Regions from separate parts of the Streptomyces sp. W16 genome, predicted to be linked through region 1. Evidence: riboswitches for the same ligand, from Rfam matches in the RefSeq annotation. Region 1 holds a riboswitch; each other region holds the start of a gene.
The links. A riboswitch is a leader RNA that binds a small molecule or an ion and turns the genes downstream of it on or off. The one in region 1 is predicted to bind S-adenosylmethionine.
Positions count from the first base shown of each region.

Region 2: linked by a shared signal. The riboswitch ahead of R6V09_RS30935 (aminotransferase class V-fold PLP-dependent enzyme) and the one ahead of thrC (threonine synthase) in region 1 are both predicted to bind S-adenosylmethionine.
Region 3: linked by a shared signal. The riboswitch ahead of R6V09_RS40465 (putative leader peptide) and the one ahead of thrC (threonine synthase) in region 1 are both predicted to bind S-adenosylmethionine.

Region 1 covers NZ_JAWOAI010000308.1:3,399-9,780, forward strand. Annotated here, with positions in the region: gene R6V09_RS32770 (NADH:flavin oxidoreductase) at 1-606, opposite strand, end outside; gene groL (chaperonin GroEL) at 815-2,443, opposite strand; gene R6V09_RS32780 (cold-shock protein) at 2,842-3,048, opposite strand; gene R6V09_RS32785 (MoaD/ThiS family protein) at 3,527-3,802, opposite strand; gene thrC (threonine synthase) at 3,896-5,191, opposite strand; SAM riboswitch class I at 5,207-5,361, opposite strand; gene R6V09_RS32795 (glucosyl-3-phosphoglycerate synthase) at 5,544-6,382, shown strand, end outside.
Region 2 covers NZ_JAWOAI010000277.1:868-7,249, reverse strand. Annotated here, with positions in the region: gene qcrA (cytochrome bc1 complex Rieske iron-sulfur subunit) at 1-165, shown strand, start outside; gene qcrB (cytochrome bc1 complex cytochrome b subunit) at 162-1,823, shown strand; gene trpD (anthranilate phosphoribosyltransferase) at 1,959-3,023, shown strand; SAM riboswitch class IV at 3,100-3,216, shown strand; gene R6V09_RS30935 (aminotransferase class V-fold PLP-dependent enzyme) at 3,384-4,745, shown strand; gene R6V09_RS30930 (Lrp/AsnC family transcriptional regulator) at 5,124-5,405, opposite strand; gene R6V09_RS30925 (rhomboid family intramembrane serine protease) at 5,402-6,136, opposite strand; gene R6V09_RS30920 (hypothetical protein) at 6,297-6,382, shown strand, end outside.
Region 3 covers NZ_JAWOAI010000465.1:850-7,231, reverse strand. Annotated here, with positions in the region: gene R6V09_RS40475 (ABC transporter permease) at 1-350, opposite strand, end outside; gene R6V09_RS40470 (ABC transporter substrate-binding protein) at 354-1,973, opposite strand; gene R6V09_RS40465 (putative leader peptide) at 2,221-2,337, opposite strand; SAM riboswitch class IV at 2,371-2,483, opposite strand; partial or broken gene R6V09_RS40460 (RrF2 family transcriptional regulator) at 2,618-3,090, opposite strand; gene R6V09_RS40455 (cupin domain-containing protein) at 3,244-3,750, shown strand; gene R6V09_RS40450 (YdcF family protein) at 3,797-4,399, opposite strand; gene R6V09_RS40445 (class I SAM-dependent methyltransferase) at 4,455-5,126, shown strand; gene R6V09_RS40440 (NAD(P)H-dependent flavin oxidoreductase) at 5,139-6,104, opposite strand; gene R6V09_RS40435 (ankyrin repeat domain-containing protein) at 6,181-6,382, shown strand, end outside.

The sequences.
Region 1 (6,382 bases):
ACCGCCGTAGGCGTCCGTACGGCGGTTGGTGCCCGCGTACAGGAACTGGTCGATGAGGTAGCCGTGGGCGCCGTGCAGTTCGACGCCGTCGAAGCCGATGCGCTCGGCGGCGGCAGCGGCCTCGGCGAAGGCGCCGATGACGTCGTCCAGGTCCCGCTGCGTCATGGCCGTGCCGGTGACCTCGTCGCTGCCGATGCGCAGCCCGGACGGGCCGACCGCGGGGGCCTCGGCGTAGGGCGGCTGGCCCTGCTCGCGGACCATGCCGATGTGCCACAGCTGCGGCACGATCGTGCCGCCCGCCGCGTGCACGCCCTCGGCCACCTTCGCCCAGCCCGCGAGCTGCTCGGTGCCGCTGAAGCGCGGGACGCGGTCGCTCTGCCCGGCCGACTCGTGACCGACGTACGTGCCCTCGGTGACGATGAGACCGACGCCCGCGGCGGCCCGGCGGGAGTAGTACCCGACCACGTCCTCACCGGGCACCCCGCCCGGCGAGAACTGCCGGGTCATCGGCGCCATCACGATCCGGTTCGGGACGGTCAGGCCGTTGAGGACGATCGGGCGGGCGAGGACTTCGGCCGCTCGGGAGGCGGGGGCGGTCGTAGACACGAGTGGGGGCTCCTCGGGAGTACCAGGTACCAAGTGGTATGTGCGTATGCATCGATCATGCGTCAACAACAACCCCCGGGCCAAGCCCGTCATTCCGACCGTCCCACTCCTCGGCCTGTGATCCCGGACACGCCCGAGGGCGGCACCCCCTGCCAGAAGCAGGAAGTACCGCCCTCGGTAAGACCGTTGATCAACCCGAAGGGGTCGGTCAGAAGTCCATGTCTCCGCCCGGCATGCCGCCACCGGCGCCCGCGCCGGCACCGGCCTTCTCCGGCTTGTCGGCGATGACGGCCTCGGTGGTGAGGAAGAGCGCGGCGATGGACGCGGCGTTCTGCAGGGCAGAGCGCGTGACCTTCGCCGGGTCGATGATGCCCTCGGCGATCATGTCCACGTACTCACCGGTCGCGGCGTTGAGGCCGTGACCGATGGGCAGGTTGCGGACCTTCTCGACGACGACTCCGCCTTCGAGACCACCGTTGACGGCGATCTGCTTCAGCGGGGCCTCAAGGGCCAGCTTCACGATCGCGGCACCGGTGGCCTCGTCACCTTCGAGCTCAAGCTTCTCGAAGACGTGGCCCGCCTGGATGAGCGCGACGCCGCCACCGGCGACGATGCCCTCCTCGACGGCCGCCTTCGCGTTGCGAACGGCGTCCTCGATGCGGTGCTTGCGCTCCTTGAGCTCGACCTCGGTGGCCGCGCCCGCCTTGATGACGGCGACGCCACCCGCGAGCTTGGCGAGGCGCTCCTGGAGCTTCTCGCGGTCGTAGTCCGAGTCGCTGTTCTCGATCTCGGCGCGGATCTGGTTGACGCGACCGGCAACCTGGTCCGCCGAGCCCGAGCCGTCGACGATCGTCGTCTCGTCCTTGGTGATGACGACCTTGCGAGCGCGGCCCAGCAGGTCCACGGTCGCGTTCTCCAGCTTGAGGCCGACCTCCTCGGAGATGACCTCGCCGCCCGTGAGGATGGCGATGTCGCCGAGCATGGCCTTGCGACGGTCACCGAAGCCCGGAGCCTTGACGGCGACGGACTTGAAGGTGCCGCGGATCTTGTTGACGACCAGCGTGGACAGGGCCTCGCCCTCGACGTCCTCGGCGATGATCAGCAGCGGCTTGCCCGACTGCATGACCTTCTCCAGGAGCGGGAGCAGGTCCTTGACGTTGGCGATCTTCGAGTTGGCGATCAGGATGTACGGGTCGTCGAGGACGGCCTCCATACGCTCCATGTCGGTGGCGAAGTACGCCGAGATGTAGCCCTTGTCGAAGCGCATACCCTCGGTGAGCTCCAGCTCCAGACCGAAGGTCTGGGACTCCTCGACGGTGATGACGCCTTCCTTGCCGACCTTGTCCATCGCCTCGGCGATGAGCTCGCCGATCTGGGTGTCGGCGGCGGAGATGGAGGCCGTAGAAGCGATCTGCTCCTTGGTCTCCACGTCCTTGGCCTGCTCAAGGAGGGCACCGGAGACGGCCTCGACGGCCTTCTCGATACCGCGCTTGAGGGCCATCGGGTTGGCGCCCGCGGCTACGTTGCGCAGGCCTTCCTTGACGAGAGCCTGGGCGAGCACGGTCGCGGTGGTCGTACCGTCGCCGGCGACGTCGTCCGTCTTCTTGGCGACTTCCTTGACCAGCTCGGCGCCGATCTTCTCGTACGGGTCCTCCAGCTCGATCTCCTTGGCGATGGAGACACCATCGTTGGTGATCGTGGGGGCGCCCCACTTCTTCTCAAGGACGACGTTGCGGCCCTTGGGGCCGAGGGTGACCTTGACGGCGTCGGCGAGCTGGTTCATACCGCGCTCAAGGCCTCGCCGCGCCTCCTCGTCGAACGCGATGATCTTGGCCATGTGAAGTGGTCCTCCCGGACTGGGGTGGATTGCTCCGGACCGCGCTGGCGCCCGCGACGGACGGCTCGCCTGCCCCGTGGATCCTTGCACCACCTGGCCTGCGGGCCTCACCGACCCGATCCTTCGTTATCACTCTCACCTGCAGAGTGCTAACGCCAATGATTAGCACTCGGCATGGTCGAGTGCAAGGTGCGCCCGCGAAGCGGGCTCGTTGAGGGGTGGTGGTCGGGCGACGGGTGGGCGCAAGCGGCTCCCGTGTTCTGGGCACCTTGGCTCCCGCGCGCGAGAGGCACGCTCCGGGCATGCCGAAGGGCCCGTACCCCAGGAGGTGACCCCCCAGGAGTACGAGCCCTTCGGTGAGGAACGAAGAACGTCGCTGCTGTTCGTCGGCGCGTGCTTCAGCTGGTCGCGAGCCGGACCATGTCCGCCTGCGGCCCCTTCTGACCCTGCGAGATCTCGAAATCGACCCGCTGACCCTCTTCCAGGGTGCGGTAGCCGTCCATCTGAATCGCGCTGTAGTGGACGAAAACATCCGCACCACCGTCGACCGCGATGAAGCCGTACCCCTTCTCCGCGTTGAACCATTTGACGGTGCCCTGAGCCATGCCTAACTCCCCTATTACTGGCCCTTGCACGGATCCACACTTCGCGGATCCGGGTCAGACCTCACCCCCCACAGGATTGGGGGCGTGCGCCGGAACGCGTCGACCGCGGCCGAATGTATCCGTCCAACTGCCGTCTGCAACAGGTCAATCCGACGAGAATTCCGGGCAGGACCGGTCGGGAATTTACGGAGAATTCGTCCGACTTCAGGGCAAGTCGGGCCGGATAAAGGGCATATAAGGCGCAAAATACCTGCACACTTTGGCTACTTCTCATCGCACGCGGAGCCGGTGCTCATATGCGTTCGGCATGCGGAGTGGAGCGCGTTCCCCAACTGTACCCCGCTCAACCATAGAGAATTGCCCCCTCCGCTTCTCTCGCGGAGGGGGCAATTCGATGAACGCTCGGTAATCGGCATTACCTAGGGTAAGCGCCGAGCCGATTAAGCGGTCGCTCAGCCGCCTGCACTGTGCTCGATGGTCAGCCTCCGGCGACGGCCGGGATGATCGAGACGCCGGCCCCGTCCGGAGTCGCCGTCTCCAGCCCCTGCTCGAACCGCACGTCGTCGTCGTTGACGTACACGTTGACGAACCGGCGCAGCTTGCCCTGATCGTCGAGCACGCGGGCGGAGATCCCGGTGTGGTTCTTCTCCAGGTCCGTGATGACCTCGGCGAGGGTGGCACCCTCGGCGGGAACCTCGGCCTGCCCGCCGGTGTAGGTGCGCAGGATGGTGGGGATGCGGACAGAAACGCTCATGCTCAAGACCTCCGGTCAGGTACGGCTTTTGTCTTTAGGGGCGCGGGGAACTGCGCGACCGGCCCCCACCGGCCCGCAGACGAACAACGACGCTTACGAGGCGAGTCCAGCTTCCCTGAACGACTCAAGACTCGGCCGGATAGTCGCGGTGAGCCCGGTACCGGCAACCGCATCCAGCGTCTTGAGCCCGTCGCCCGTGTTGAGGACCACCGTCGTGAGGGTCGGATCCAGCAACCCGTTCTCGATCAGCTTCTTCGCCACACCGACGGTCACCCCACCCGCGGTCTCCGCGAAGATCCCCTCGGTCCGCGCAAGCAGCTTGATCGCGTCGACGACCTGCTCGTCGTTGACGTCCTCGACAGCCCCACCGGTCCGCCGGGCAATGTCCAGCACGTAAGGACCGTCCGCCGGGTTCCCGATGGCGAGGGACTTCGCGATGGTGTTCGGCTTCTGCGGCCGTACGACGTCGTGCCCCGCCTTGTAGGCGACGGAAACCGGCGAGCACCCTTCCGCCTGCGCCCCGAAGATCTTGTACGGCTTGTCCTCGACGAGCCCGAGCTTGATCAGCTCCTGCAGCCCCTTGTCGATCTTCGTGAGCTGCGAGCCGGAGGCGATGGGAACCACGAGCTGGTCCGGAAGCTTCCACCCCAGCTGCTCGCAGATCTCGTACGCCAGGGTTTTGGAGCCCTCCGCGTAGTACGGCCGCAGGTTGACGTTGACGAAGCCCCAGCCCTCGCCGGCCGGGTCGCCGATCAGCTCGGAGCAGAAGCGGTTCACGTCGTCGTAGTTGCCCTCGATGCCGACGAGCTCGCCGCCGTAGATCGCGGCCATGACGACCTTGCCCTCTTCCAGGTCGTGCGGGATGAACACGCAGGAGCGGAAGCCGGCCCGGGCGGCGGCGGCACCGACCGCGCCCGCGAGGTTGCCGGTGGAGGAGCAGGAGAGGGTGGTGAAGTCGAAGGCGCGGGCGGCCTCGATGGCTTGGGCCACGACGCGGTCCTTGAAGGAGTGCGTCGGGTTGCCGGAGTCGTCCTTGACGAACAGCTTGCCGGCGTCGACGCCCAGTTCGCGGGCGAGGTTGTCGGCCTGGACGAGCTTGGTCCAGCCGGGGTTGATGTTCGGCTTGTCGGCCACGTCGGCGGGGACGGGCAGGAGGGGCGCGTAACGCCAGATGTTCGCGGGGCCCGCTTCGATCTGCTTGCGGAGCTCTTCGGTGTCGTAGGCCGAGAAGTCGTAGGCGATCTCCAGCGGGCCGAAACACTCCTCGCAGGCGAAGACCGGGCCGAGCGGGACGCGGTGGCCGCACTCGCGGCAGGAGAGCGCGGTGGCGGGGCCGAGATCAACGGCGTCTACGGGGTTCGTGGTGCTTGCAACAGTCTGCGCAGCCATGGAGGCGAGGCCCTTTCCTCATCTTCCTCACGACGCGTTTCGCCGTGAGACGGATTTGGCACCTTCCCGAGCCGGGAGCCTCGGCACATGTAGATGTACATGCGACAAGACCGGCTGGAGGGTTGCCGGGGCTTCAACGGGCCGTATCCCTCTGCCCCTCTGGATGAGCGGTGTTCAGTTGTGTATGCAATTGTCTCGCCGACGGCCCCCGACATGCGATGGTCATCAGCGTTGTTCAAGACTGTAACCGAAGGCCAGGACAGTTGAGTGAGCCGTCCGAACCGCGAGATGGATCACACACTCACTGTCTGTGACCAGCCCTCGCCGAGAGAACGCAGAGGAGCCGCGCAACGTGCTGAAGGAAGTCGAGCACTGGCTGAGCACCCGCTCCTGGTCCCTGACCGATCGGCCGCTCCACAAGATCCTGGCCGCGAAGCACCGCACGGGCCAGTCGGTCTCCGTCGTGCTGCCCGCGCTCAACGAGGAAGCGACGGTCGGTGACATCGTCGCGATCATCCGTCACGACCTCATGCAACAGGTCCCGCTCGTCGACGAGATCGTCGTCGTCGACTCCGGGTCCACCGACCGCACCTCCGAGGTGGCCGCCGCGGCGGGCGCCCGGGTCGTGCACCGCGACGACATCCTGCCCCGCATCCCCGCCGTGCCCGGCAAGGGCGAGGTGCTGTGGCGTTCGCTGCTGGTCACCAGCGGCGACATCGTGTGCTTCATCGACGCGGACCTGAAGGAGTTCTCCTCCGACTTCGTCACCGGGATCGTGGGCCCGCTGCTCACCGACCCCGGCGTCGACCTCGTCAAGGCGATGTACGACCGCCCGCTGGGCGGCGCGGCCGGCCAGGGCGGCCGGGTCACCGAGATGATGGCCCGCCCGCTGCTGAACATGCACTGGCCGCAACTGGCCGGATTCGTACAGCCGTTGGGCGGCGAGTACGCGGCCCGCCGCTCACTGCTGGAGCAACTCCCGTTCCCCGTCGGGTACGGCGTCGAGCTGGGCATGCTCGTCGACGCGCTGCACCTGGTGGGTCTGGACGCCCTCGCGCAGGTCGACGTGGGTGTGCGCAAGCACCGGCACCAGGACGGGCAGGCGCTGGGGCGGATGGCCGCGCAGATCTACCGCACGGCACAGCTGAGGCTGGCCCGCGGGCATCTCATCCGGCCGTCCCTCACGCAGTT
Region 2 (6,382 bases), on a different contig from region 1:
TGCCACCAGTCCACCTTCGACCTCTCCGACGGTGCCCGAGTGATCTTCGGCCCGGCCGGTCACGCCCTGCCGCAGCTGCGCATCGGCGTGAGCGACGAGGGCTACCTCCAGGCGCTCGGCGACTTCGAGGAGCCCGTCGGTCCTGCATTCTGGGAGCGCGGATGAGCACTACGACCAACTCCACGAGCTCATCAGGCGCTGGCGCGCCGGGGCGTTCGCGCGAGAAGGCACCGGCCGGCGAGAAGATCGCCGACTGGGCCGACGGACGCCTCGGGATCTACTCCCTGGCCAAGTCCAACATGCGCAAGATCTTCCCCGACCACTGGTCGTTCATGCTGGGCGAGGTCTGCCTCTACAGCTTCATCATCATCATCCTCACGGGTGTGTATCTGACGCTGTTCTTCCACCCGTCGATGAACGAGGTGACGTACCACGGCAGCTATGTCCCGCTCCAGGGGCAGCTGATGTCGGAGGCGTTCAACTCGACGATGCACATCTCCTTCGATGTGCGCGGCGGTCTGCTGATCCGTCAGATCCACCACTGGGCGGCGCTGATCTTCCTCGCCGCCATGTTCGTGCACATGATGCGCGTGTTCTTCACGGGTGCGTTCCGCAAGCCGCGTGAGGTCAACTGGCTGTTCGGCTTCCTGCTGTTCGTTCTGGGCATGTTCACCGGCTTCACCGGTTACTCGCTCCCGGACGACCTGCTCTCCGGCACCGGTGTCCGCTTCATGGAGGGCGCGGTCCTGTCCGTGCCGATCGTCGGCACGTACCTGTCGTTCTTCCTCTTCGGCGGCGAGTTCCCGGGCGGCGACTTCGTCGCACGGTTCTACTCGATCCACATCCTGCTGCTGCCGGGCATCATGCTCGGCCTGGTGGTCGGCCACCTGATCCTGGTCTTCTACCACAAGCACACGCAGTTCGCGGGTCCCGGAAAGACGAACAACAACGTCGTCGGCATGCCGCTGCTGCCGGTCTACATGGCCAAGGCCGGAGGCTTCTTCTTCCTGGTCTTCGGTGTCATCGCGGCCATCGCGGCGATCGCGTCGATCAACCCGATCTGGGCCATGGGTCCTTACCGTCCGGACATGGTGTCCACGGGCGCCCAGCCCGACTGGTACATGGGCTTCTCCGAGGGCCTGATCCGCTTCATGCCGGGCTGGGAGATCAACTTCTGGGGTCACACGCTCGTCCTGGGCGTGTTCATCCCGTTGATCATCTTCCCGCTGGTCCTGGTCGCGATCGCGGTCTACCCGTTCATCGAGTCCTGGGTCACCGGCGACAAGAGCGAGCACCACATCCTGGACCGCCCGCGCAACGTCCCGACCCGTACGGCCTTCGGTGCCGCGTGGATCTCGTGGTACTTCGTGCTGCTGGTCGGTGGCGGCAACGACATCTGGGCCACGCACTTCCACCTGTCGATCAACACAATCACCTGGGCCGTGCGCGTCGGCTTCTTCGTGGTGCCGGTGCTGGTCTTCATCGCCACCAAGCGGGTCTGCCTCGGCCTCCAGCGCCGCGACAAGGACAAGGTGCTGCACGGCCGCGAGTCGGGCATCATCAAGCGCCTGCCGCACGGTGAGTTCGTCGAGATCCACGAGCCGCTCAGCCAGGACGCGCTGCACACGCTCACCGCGCACGAGCAGTACGTGCCGGCCGCGATCGGCGCGACGGTCGACGAGAACGGTGTCGAGCGCAAGGTCAAGGGCTCCGAGAAGCTGCGCGCCAAGCTGAGCGAGGCGTACTACGGCGAGGAGTCCCAGATCGCCAAGCCCACCGTCGAGGAGTACAAGGAGATCACGAGCGGCCACGGCCACCACTGATCGCTGAGGCGTCGCCACGCCACAGTCGAAGGGCCCCGTCCGAACACCGGACGGGGCCCTTCGCCGTGTCCCGCGCTGGATAGGGTGGGGGCACATTCTTGAACCACTTCTTCTACGACACCCAGGAGCGGCCGTATGAGCGCTGTGACCCCCGCTGGAGGCACCACCGCGGCGGGCCGTTCCTGGCCCGATCTCCTCAGCTCCCTGCTCGCCGGACAGGACCTGAGCACCGCCGACACGGCGTGGGCGATGGACCGCATCATGAGCGGTGAGGCCGCGGACGCGCAGATCGCGGGCTTCCTGGTGGCGCTGCGGGCCAAGGGTGAGACGGTCGAGGAGATCACCGGTCTCGTCGAGACGATGTACGCCCACGCGAAGCCGCTGGACATCCCGGGGCCCGCCGTCGACATCGTCGGTACGGGCGGCGACCGGGCCAAGACGGTCAACATCTCGACGATGTCCGCGATCGTGATCGCCGGTACCGGCGCGAAGGTCGTCAAGCACGGCAACCGTGCCGCGTCCTCGGCGAGCGGTTCCTCCGACGTGCTGGAGAAGCTCGGCATCAATCTGAACCTGCCGACCGAGCAGGTGGCGCGGGTGGCGGCGGAGGCCGGGATCACCTTCTGCTTCGCGGCCAAGTTCCACCCCTCGATGCGCTTCGTCGGCGCGGTCCGGGGGGCGCTGGGGATTCCGACCGCGTTCAACCTCCTCGGCCCGCTCACCAATCCGGCCAAGGTCACCTCGTCGGCGGTCGGCTGCTTCGACACCCGTATGGCCGGGCTCATCGCGGGCGTGCTGGCCGAACGCGGCTCGTCCGCGCTGGTGTTCCGCGGTGACGACGGCCTCGACGAGCTGACGACCACGGCCACCTCCCGGGTGTGGATCGTCCGCGACGGCAAGGTCACCGAGGAGACCTTCGACCCCCGGGACGTCGGTCTCGAACTGGTCCCCGTCGAGGCCCTGCGCGGCGCCGACCCCGAGTACAACGCGGGTGTCGCCCGCCGTCTCCTGGACGGTGAGACGGGCCCGGTGCGGGACGCCGTACTCCTGAACTCGGCGGCTGCCCTGGTGGCGCTGGAGCGGGGGGACGGGCCGTTGGCGGACCGGATCAGGGCCGGGATGGAGAAGGCCGCGGAGTCGATCGACTCGGGCGCCGCCAAGCGGACTCTGGAGCGCTGGGCGGCTGCCACCAACGCGTAGCGGCACGGCGGTCGTCGTCCCGCGATCCGGACACGGGTTGCGGGACGACGATCACCTCACGTAAATTTTCCGACCAGGTCATGAGTGACAGTCATGAGGCCCCGGCCGACTGTCCGGCAACCCTCCGTCCGTGGCGGGGTGCCCCGGGTGAAGACCAGGCCGTAGGCAGCGAGGTCTGCGGCAAGCGCGGGCCCCTCGAAAGACACCAGGGGTCCTGGTCATCGAGGGAGCCCTCTGTGAGCAAGCGAATGCGATAGGGCGTCGAGCCCCGCCTCCGCATACCCCCTTTTCACCCTCCTCCGTGCTTGAGCCCTGCGTGCTCGTACGGCGGATCCGCCTTGCCTCTCACGGGAGTTCGCCATGTCTGTCTCCACCGCTGTCGCCGCTCAGGCCATTTGTGCCCAGCTGCCCGTTCTCGGCCGGGATGTCACCGTGCCGCTCGTCACGGGCGGCGAGGTCACCTACGCGGCGCTCGACTACGCGGCCAGCGCCCCGGCCCTGCAGCGCGTCTGGGACGACGTGGCGGCCTACGCCCCGTACTACGGCAGTGTCCACCGCGGCGCCGGCTACCTCTCCCAGCTGTCCACGGACCTCTTCGAGAACGCGCGGAAGACCGTCTCCGAGTTCCTCGACTGCCGCGCCGACGACCAGCTGATCTTCACCCGCTCGACCACGGACTCCCTCAACCTCCTCGCCGCCGCCCTGCCCGCCGACTGCCAGGTCTTCGTCTTCGAGACCGAGCACCACGCGTCCCTGCTGCCCTGGAAGGACGCCCGGGTCACCTACCTCAACGCCCCGCGCACCCCGGCCCAGGCCGTCGAGACCCTGGAGCAGGCCCTCGCCGCCAGGGACCCGCAGGGCCCGGCCCTGGTCTGCGTCACCGGCGCCTCGAACGTCACCGGCGAACTGTGGCCGGTCCGTGAACTGGCCGCCGCCGCGCACGCCCACGGCGCCCGGATCGTCCTGGACGCCGCCCAACTCGCCCCGCACCACCCGGTGTCCGTCCAGGACCTCGACGTCGACTGGATCGCCTTCTCCGGCCACAAGCTCTACGCCCCCTTCGGCTCCGGTGTCCTCGCCGGCCGCGCCGACTGGCTGCAGGCGGCCGACCCCTACCTCGCGGGCGGCGGCGCCAGCCGCAAGGTCACCCGGCGCGAGGACGGGGGAGTGGACGTCGAGTGGCACGACAGCGCCGCCCGGCACGAGGCGGGCTCCCCGAACGTCATCGGTGCCTACTCCATCGCGTCGGCCTGCAAGGCGCTCACCGAGGCGGGCTTCGACACGCTGGTCGCGCGCGAGCAGCACCTGATCGAGAAGGTGCGGGCGGGCCTTGCCGAGGTCCCGGAGGTGCGCGTCCTGTCGTTGTTCGGTGACGACGCCCCGCGCGTGGGCGTGATCTCCTTCGTCGTCGACGGCTGGAACAGCTCGCACTTCGCCGCCGCGCTGTCCGCCGAGTACGGCATCGGCGTCCGCGACGGCCTCTTCTGCGCCCACCCCCTGGTCCGCACCCTCCTGGGCAGCGACCCCCAGACCCAGGGCGAGTGCGGCGCCCCCGAGGCGGCCCCGGGCGAGAAGTCCCTCAACGCGATCCGCGTCAGCTTCGGCGCGGGCACCCCGGACGAGCACGTCGAGCGCTTCGTGACCGCGGTACGGGAGCTCGTGACCGACGGTGCGAAGTGGAACTACCGTACGGAGGACGGCCGTTGCGTGCCGGCCGTGTGACCATCCAGGGGTGGGGACCTGTACGAGGAGGGGCGCGTCCTCGGGCCGGCTGCGCGGGTCCGTCACTGGGCGGACGTGACGCGCTGGCGCTCCACCGGCGACGTGATCGTGGTCTCCAACGAGCAGGGCGACAGGGCCTGGTACACGGCCGATGCTCAGGCACCGGCGAGGCTCGACCGGATCGAGAAGGGCTGGCAGGTCACCTTCGGCCCGCTCACGGCGGACGCGCACGGGGAGCTGGAACTGTGTCTCGGCGGTGAACTGATCGCCCTCAGGGCGCGGGGCTGCGACAATTTGCGGCTCCGCTGCGGGGCGCGACCAGCCACAACGAACCAGTACCCGCAGACGCTCTGTGCCCCGCAGACGATTAGGCGACGATCACGAGTCCAGCCCGATCGCGAAGGCCGCCTCAAGGTCGTGCTGGGAGTACGTCCGGAACGCCACGTGTGTGTCCGTCCCCTCCACCCCGGGGATCTTGCTGATCCGCCCGGGGATCACCTCGGCCAGGTCCTCGTGCTGCCGTACCCGCACCATCGCGATCAAGTCATATGTACCGGTGACGGAGAAGACCTCGCTCACGGATTCGAGCGCGGCGATCGACTCGGCGATCTCCGGAATCCGGTCCACGCTGGTCTTGATGAGGACGATCGCGGTGATCACGGCTGGTTCTCTCCCTCGGGGACCGTTGCTGGGGCGGCCTTCACTCTAGTGGTACGACCGAATCTCACCCACGCGTAGCCGAAGCCCAGCGTGAAGCCGACCAGGTGGGCGAGGTACGCCACTCCCGGTCCCTGGGCGGCCTGGCCCGCCGCCAGCCACTGCAGGGCCGCCCAGAACGGCAGGACCACCCAGGCGGGGAAGCGCAGCGGCAGGAAGAAGAGGAAGGGGAGGAGACTCGTCACGCGGGCCCGGGGGAACAGGTACAGGAACGCCCCGAGGACCGCCGAGATCGCCCCGGACGCGCCGACGAGGGACTGCGTGGAGTCGGCGTTGGCCAGCGTGTAGCCCAGCAGTGCCAGATAGCCGCAGGTCAGGTAGAAGAGGGTGAACTCGACCCGGCCAAGACGTTCCTCGGTCATCGCTCCGAAGACGTAGAGGAAGAGCATGTTGCCGAGTAGATGGATCCAGCTGCCGTGGACGAAGAGGGCCGTGACGGGGGTGAGGGCTTCTCGGGCGGGGCTCGCGAACAGGTCGGCCGGTACCACTCCCCAGCGGTGGAAGTACGCCCGCTGGGCGGCGAGCAGCGCGTCCCCGGTGCCGTAGGACGGGACGAAACCCGAGGCCGGGCCGAGGACGAAGATCAGGCAGCACAGGCCGATCAGGGCGTATGTCATCGGTGCCGAGGTGTTCCGGATCGCCCGCACGCCCGCTGGGCCCCAGTTGCTGATCATGAACACAGAGCATGACGTAACGGGACGCAGTCGGACAGAGTGCCTCGCCGCTGTGGACGGCCGAGCGGCGAGTACCCGCCAGGCCGTAGGGTTACGAGCCACACTCGCCGGGAAACCGGCGATCACGGAAACTGGAACAAGAAGGAAGCGGACAGCCACGATGACGGTACCCCTGCCGACCGCCTCGACGCGGTGGCGCTGCACGCTCTGCGGCAACCTCACGCGCTTCGACGTGACGCGTTCGTC
Region 3 (6,382 bases), on a different contig from region 1:
AGGAGCACGGCGAGGAGCAGCGCGGCACCGGTGAGCTGGAGGGTCTGCGGCAGGGCGTCGGCCAGCGTCGAGGACACCGGCCGGCCGGTGGAGACCGAGTCGCCGAAGTCCCCGCGCACCGCCCGGCCGAGATAGTCGGCGTACTGCACCAGAATCGGCTTGTCGAAGCCGTACTCGTGGCGCAGCGCGGCGAGTTGGGCCGGGTCGACCGTCCCGGAGTCCATTCCGGCACTGGCCATGGCCGTGACCGGATCACCCGGCAGGAAGTCGAGGACCAGGAAGGACACCGTGTAGGCGGCCCACAGCACCCCGACCGCCTGGGCGAGCCGTTTGATCGCGTAGCGGCGCATGCGTCAGCCGATCCACGTGTCGTGCAGCTGGATCCGGCTGGAGGCGTCGAAGTTCAGTCCGTGCACCTTCTTCGCCACGCCGATCTGGGACTGGAGCTCCACCACCGGCGCGTAGTAGGCGTTCCGCACGAGCAACTGCTGTGCCTGCTCGACCAGTTGACCGCGCTTCGTGGTGTCCGTGGTCGCTGCCTGACCGGTCAGCGAGGTGTCCAGCGGGCTCGCGGGAAGGCGGTAGAAGTTGGCCAGCCCGGTGGAGAAGGAACTGCGCAGGATGTCCGGGTCGGCGCGGGTGATGTTGCTCCACGCCACGTCGAAGTCACCCGACTGCAGTGTCGGGGCGAGCTGGGTGACCTGGAGCTGCTTGAGCGTCAGGCCGACGCCGACGGACTTCAGTTGCTGCTGGATCAGCTCCAACGCGGGCTGGTTGGTCGCCGAGTTGGGGATCCAGTCGACGGTCAGGCTCAGCTTCCTGCCGTCCTTCGTCCGGATGCCGTCGCTGCCGGCCTTCCAACCGGCCGCGTCCAGCAGGGATTTCGCCTTGGCCGCGTCGGTCGTCAGGTCCGAGGACAGGTCGGCGTAGTCGGGTGTGGTGTGCGCCAGGACGCTGGTCGCGGGCCGGGTCCCGGTCGGGAACACGGTGTCGGCGATCTGCTTGCGGTCGATGGCGAACCCGATGGCCTGGCGTACCCGCGCGTCCTTCAGAACCGGCCGCGAGTTGTTGAAGGCCAGGCCGAACACGACTCCAGGGTTGGCCCGCCGCTGAAGGGTGACCTGACCGCCCTTGAGAGACGCCTCGTTGGCCTTGCCGACGCTGCTGATCGCGTCCACCTGCCCCGACTGGAGGCTGCCCGCCCGAACTCCCGCCTCGGGTACGACCTTGAAGACCACCTTGTCGAGATAGGCCTCGCCGCTCTTGTGCCACAGCGAGGAACCCCAGGCGTACCCGGTGCGCTTGGCCAGGGTGATCGACTGGTTCTGCACGTACTGCTTCAGCACGAAGGGCCCGGAGCCGACCACTCCCTGGCTGCACTTCTGCTGCGGGGACCGCTTCGCGCTCGCCGACGACTCGATGCCCAGCGAGTGCGTCGAAGTGGCTTGCAGGAACTGGGCGTTGGGCTGCCGGAAGGTCACCTTGACGGTGAGCGGGTCGACCACGGTGGTGTTCTTGACGCCGCTGAGATAGCCCTCGGCGAGGGTGCCCAGCGCCCCGAGTTTCGGCACCGCGTCGAAGTTGTCCTTGACCACCTGCGCGGTCAGCCTGGACCCGTCGCTGAAGGTGACACCCGATCTGAGGTGGAAGGTGAACGTCGTCGCGTCGGCGCCGATGTCCCAGCTCTTCGCCAGCCACGGCACGATCCTGCCGGTCCTGGGGTCCTGGTCGGTGAGGGAGTCCACGATCTGCCGCACCGAGTAGATGGTGTCGTTGCTGGCCACCTGCTGCGGGTCCACGCAGCCGGCGTCGGAGCCCACCGCGAAGGTCAGGGTGCCACCGGACCTGGCCTGTCCGCCGCCGCTGTCGGAGCCACTGCCCCCCGATCCGCAGGCGGTCAGCAGGAAACTGGTGGTCAGAAGGGCGGCCGTGGCTGCCCGTCGAGTGGTTCGGGGGACCGGATGTGCTGTCACGGAGAGGTGCTCCTACTCGTGTCACCGCGCGCACACGGACCTGTGCGGACCGTGGCTGGGCGCGGACGGTGCCGACCCCGGCGGGGGCGGGACTCCTGAAGCGTGGAAAACGCGCCGACCGGCGCGGGGCGCACCCGCGCATACGTCGACCCGTGGGAGAAGGGGGGGAAGAGGCCCGTGCGGGACGGGCGACCACAGATGTCGGCTTCGAAGGCCGAGAGATGTCAGCCTGGAAGGCAGGACCAGGTCAGCTGTGACACAGACAGCTGGTGAAGCGCTGCAGGTCGATGTGGCGCCGGCGCGAGAGCCGGGAGAACACGACGGCGTCGTGACAGGAGGCGCTCGGGTCGTAGCTGCTGGGCACGCCGTCCTCCATATCCGGGACCCCGGTCACGGGGTCGCGCGTTCGCAGAGCCATCAGCGTCCCTGCCGGGCTTTCGCCCTGAGCGCCCCACTGCGTCGGGGGGTCGCCGGTCGGTCGGCCAGGATTTGACGCTGACGCTCAATGCCGCTGTTGATCGTATGGAGCGGTGTCGCCGTGCGTCAATGCCGGGGCGGAGGTGGGGAGTCGGCGACACCGGCACCGCCGCCTCATTGATACCTTCCCTCACACAGTAGGCACCTGGTGTGTCGGCTGGGCTGCTTCACCGGCCTGCACGGCGGCTCAACTGTTCGGCCGTCGCGTGTTCGTCGGTGGTGGCGGGCAACCGGGTGGCCAGGGTCGTGCCGCCCAGCACGGCGGCGGCTTCGGCCTCGATACGGCGCCACACCCCGGGCAGGCCGGAGGCGGGACCCGGGTAGTCGAGCCCGGCCAGCTGTTCGCCGCGCAGGGTGATCAACTCGCCGTCGACGGCGCGGGAGACGTCCAGGAGCGTGATCTCGCCGGCGGGCCGGCCGAGCCGGTACCCCCCTCGCAGCCGCGCTGGCTGCGCACCAGACCGGATCTGCGTAACTGACCCACCACGGACTTCAGAAACCGGAACGGGATCTGCTACGAGGAGGCGATCGCCTCGCACGTGAGCGGACGGGCAGGTTCGCAGGCGAGCTCCAGCAGGGCCCGCGTGACGTAGTCCGCCTTCGCGGAGAGCGGAGAGCGGAGATACGCATGCGCACCCAATGCCCGACGCGGACCCCGGCACCAGGACTTCCACAGGTTCCCGGCACGGGAACGCCCGTCCATTCCCTCATCCATTGCGGGAACATTGCCGCAGGTGAAGGGCTATGGACACCTCTTGACATCCTTTTCGGGGCGGCTCTAGCGTCCCCAACCATGAGCGAGCCGTTGACCACCCCCGGCGAAGGTTTCCACCCCCATCTCCAGGACGCCGCAGGGCAGCCCGCAACCCCCCTGCGCACCCGTCTGCACCACATCCGAGCCGACGCCCTCGACGGCGACACGGCACAGAGCGGGGGCATGCGCAGGTTCGCCGCGGTGAGCGGAGGGACGGTCGGCTCCGAGAAACTGTGGATGGGCCAGACGCACGTCGCTCCCTCCACGGCCTCCTCCGACCACCACCACGGCGAATCCGAGACCGCGATCTACGTGGTCAGCGGACACCCCGAGTTCGTCTTCCTCGACGGCGCGGGTCCGCAGCCGGAGGAGATACGCCTGCGGACGTCCCCCGGCGATTACATCTTCGTCCCCCCGTTCGTCCCGCACCGCGAGGAGAACCCCGACCCCGCGGAAGAGGCCGTGGTCGTGATCGCCCGCAGCACCCAGGAGGCGATCGTGGTCAATCTTCCGGGGCTGTACGTGCTGGGGGCCGGGGAGGCCTGACGGGCTCCTGGTGACGAACGTGCGGCGGAGGAAGGTGAGTTGAGCGTCAGCTCAGCGTGGCTCTCCGTCCGTCGGCCTTCAGACCGCGGAGTTTCCAGAGCCCGTACAGGCCCAGCAGCGGTTTCACGATCAGCCATTCACCGGGACGGTAGTCGTCCGCGCGCACCAGCCTCTTCGCGAGATCGGGGCGCTGTCGCTGCAAGTACGCGCGGGCCTTGAGAGCGTGAGCCGGCTGGGAGACGATCTTGATGCGGTCGACGTCCTCAAGCAGCGGGATCACATTGGTGATGTTCTCCCATGTCGTCGCGCTCTCTTCTTCGAGAAGTACTGTGCCGCCGAATTCGAGCACCGACCGTGCGTAGTCGGCCATCAACCGGGCCTCGGAGGCACCACCGCTGGTCGTACCGCCGCTGAAGATCACGCGAGTGCTGTGCGCCCTGTCGGCGGTGATGGAGCGAATTCCGGCGCGGACCCGCCAACGGTTGATGAAGTTCGCCCTCGCCCGAGGGTTTCGGTATCCCAGTACGACCACGGCCTCGGTATCACCCCCGTTGTCTCCCACGAGAGTTCGAGACCAGCGCCGGTTCAGCCACTCGCCCCAGGCCAGGACCACCACCCCGGCTGCCGCCACGCCTGTCCTTTGTCGCATGCGGCGACTCTAGGTCACCCTGGTGTCCCTGCCGTTCCGCAGAGAGGCATGCACCGTGTCCGACCATCTCGACACCCAGATCCCCTACTGGGACGCCGCCGCGGCCACGAAGACTTTCACCCACCCGCTCCATCTGCCCTGGCTGGCGGGGATCAGCAGGCAAGCCGCGATTCTCGACTACGGATGCGGCTACGGCCGCACGATGGACGAACTCGAACGGCACGGTTTTCGCAATCTGACAGGCGCCGACATCTCACCGGCGATGATCGAACGAGCCCAACACCTGCACCCCGCCATGCACTTCACCACCCTGGACACACCCCCGACCATGCCCTCCCCGGACGCCGCCTTCGACGTGGTCCTGCTCTTCGCAGTGCTGACCTGCGTCCCGGACGACGAGGCCCAACGCCGACTGATCGCCGAGCTGCACCGCGTCCTCAAGCCCGGCGGAATCCTCTACGTCAGCGACCTTCTGCTGCAGGACGACGAGCGCAACCGCAGCCGCTACGACGACTACGCCACCCTCAACGGCGGCCACGGCGACGTCAGTTACGGCGTGTTCCAGACTGGCGACGGCGCCGTGTGCCGCCATCACTCCCGTGAGTGGCTCACCACGCTGCTCGCCGACTTCGAAGGCATCGGCACCCGGACCGTGACGGTGTCCACGATGAACGGCCATGAGTCGACGGGGATCCAGATCCTTGCCCACAAGGCCGCCCTGACGTGAAGTCAGGTGGAATCAGGCTTCCTTACCTGCTCGGGCGAGTGCCGCCTCGGCCTGTGTGGCAAGGGAGTTGACGAGGTCGGTTGCCGACGGCAGGTCGTTGATGAGGTCGACGGCTTCGCCGGCCCACACGGGCAGGGGCGGTATGTCGCCCTGGGACAGGGCGACATGGTAGGCCTGTCGGGCGTGGGGGTCGGTGGCGAGTTCCGTCTCCCGGTCGCGCCACTGGTCGAGGAACGGGTGGCCGAGCGTGCGGGCGGTGTACTTCGACGGCCAGCGGGAGCCCCGGGCGATGTCGAGGATGCTGTTGCGCTCGGTGTCCGCGCCGTGGCCCTGGACGATGGCCGTGCTGGTCGAGGGGGCGACCAGGGCTTCGGTGGTGGCCTGGAAACGGGTGCCGATGAGTGCACCGGCGGCCCCCAGAGCGAGAGCGGCGGCCACCCCACGGCCGTCGGCGATGCCACCGGCGGCGAGTACCGGTACCGGAGCGGCCAGATCGACGACGACCGGCACGAACGGCAGCGTGGAGCGACCGTGCCGGGCGCCGTGTCCGCCGCTCTCGGAACCCTGGGCCACGATCACGTCGGCGCCCAGGTCCACCGCCCGCCGGGCTTCCTCCAGATCGGTGACCTGAATGACAAGTGCCGTACCTGTGCGGCGAATTCGTTCGGCGAACGGGCTCGGATCCCCGAAGGACAGCATTACCGCCCGGGGTTGGTGTTCCAAGGCGTGCTCCACCGCGCCGACGTCCGTCTGCCAGGTGAGGAAGCCGATTCCCCACGGGTTCGTCGTGTTCTCGGTGACGATGGCCAACTCCCGTGCCAGCCATACGCGTTCGCCGTTGCCGCTGCCCAGCAGGCCGAGCCCGCCCCCACGGGAGACGGCCGCGGCCAGCGCACCACCGGCCGATCCGCCCATCGGCGCCAAGGCGATGGGGTGTTGCACTCCGAAGAGCTTCGTGAACGCCGTCGTCAATGCCATGGCCCCCATCATCACCCGATGGCCCTCTCGGGGTAATGAGCGGCTTGGCCACGTACCCGCCCCCTAATCTCGGCCCATGAAGCAGCGGCGGCAGAAGAAGCTCTCCGGGCGTCTTTTCGGAGCGATAGTGGTGGGCGACACCGGCGCGGTGAGGGCGGTACTACGTGCCGGAGCCGACCCGGAGCGAGCCGACAGCGAGGGCACCACGCCGCTCTACGCCGCTTCCGTGAACGGGGAAGCCGCGATCGTCCGCCTGCTCCTGTCGGCCGGTGCCTTCC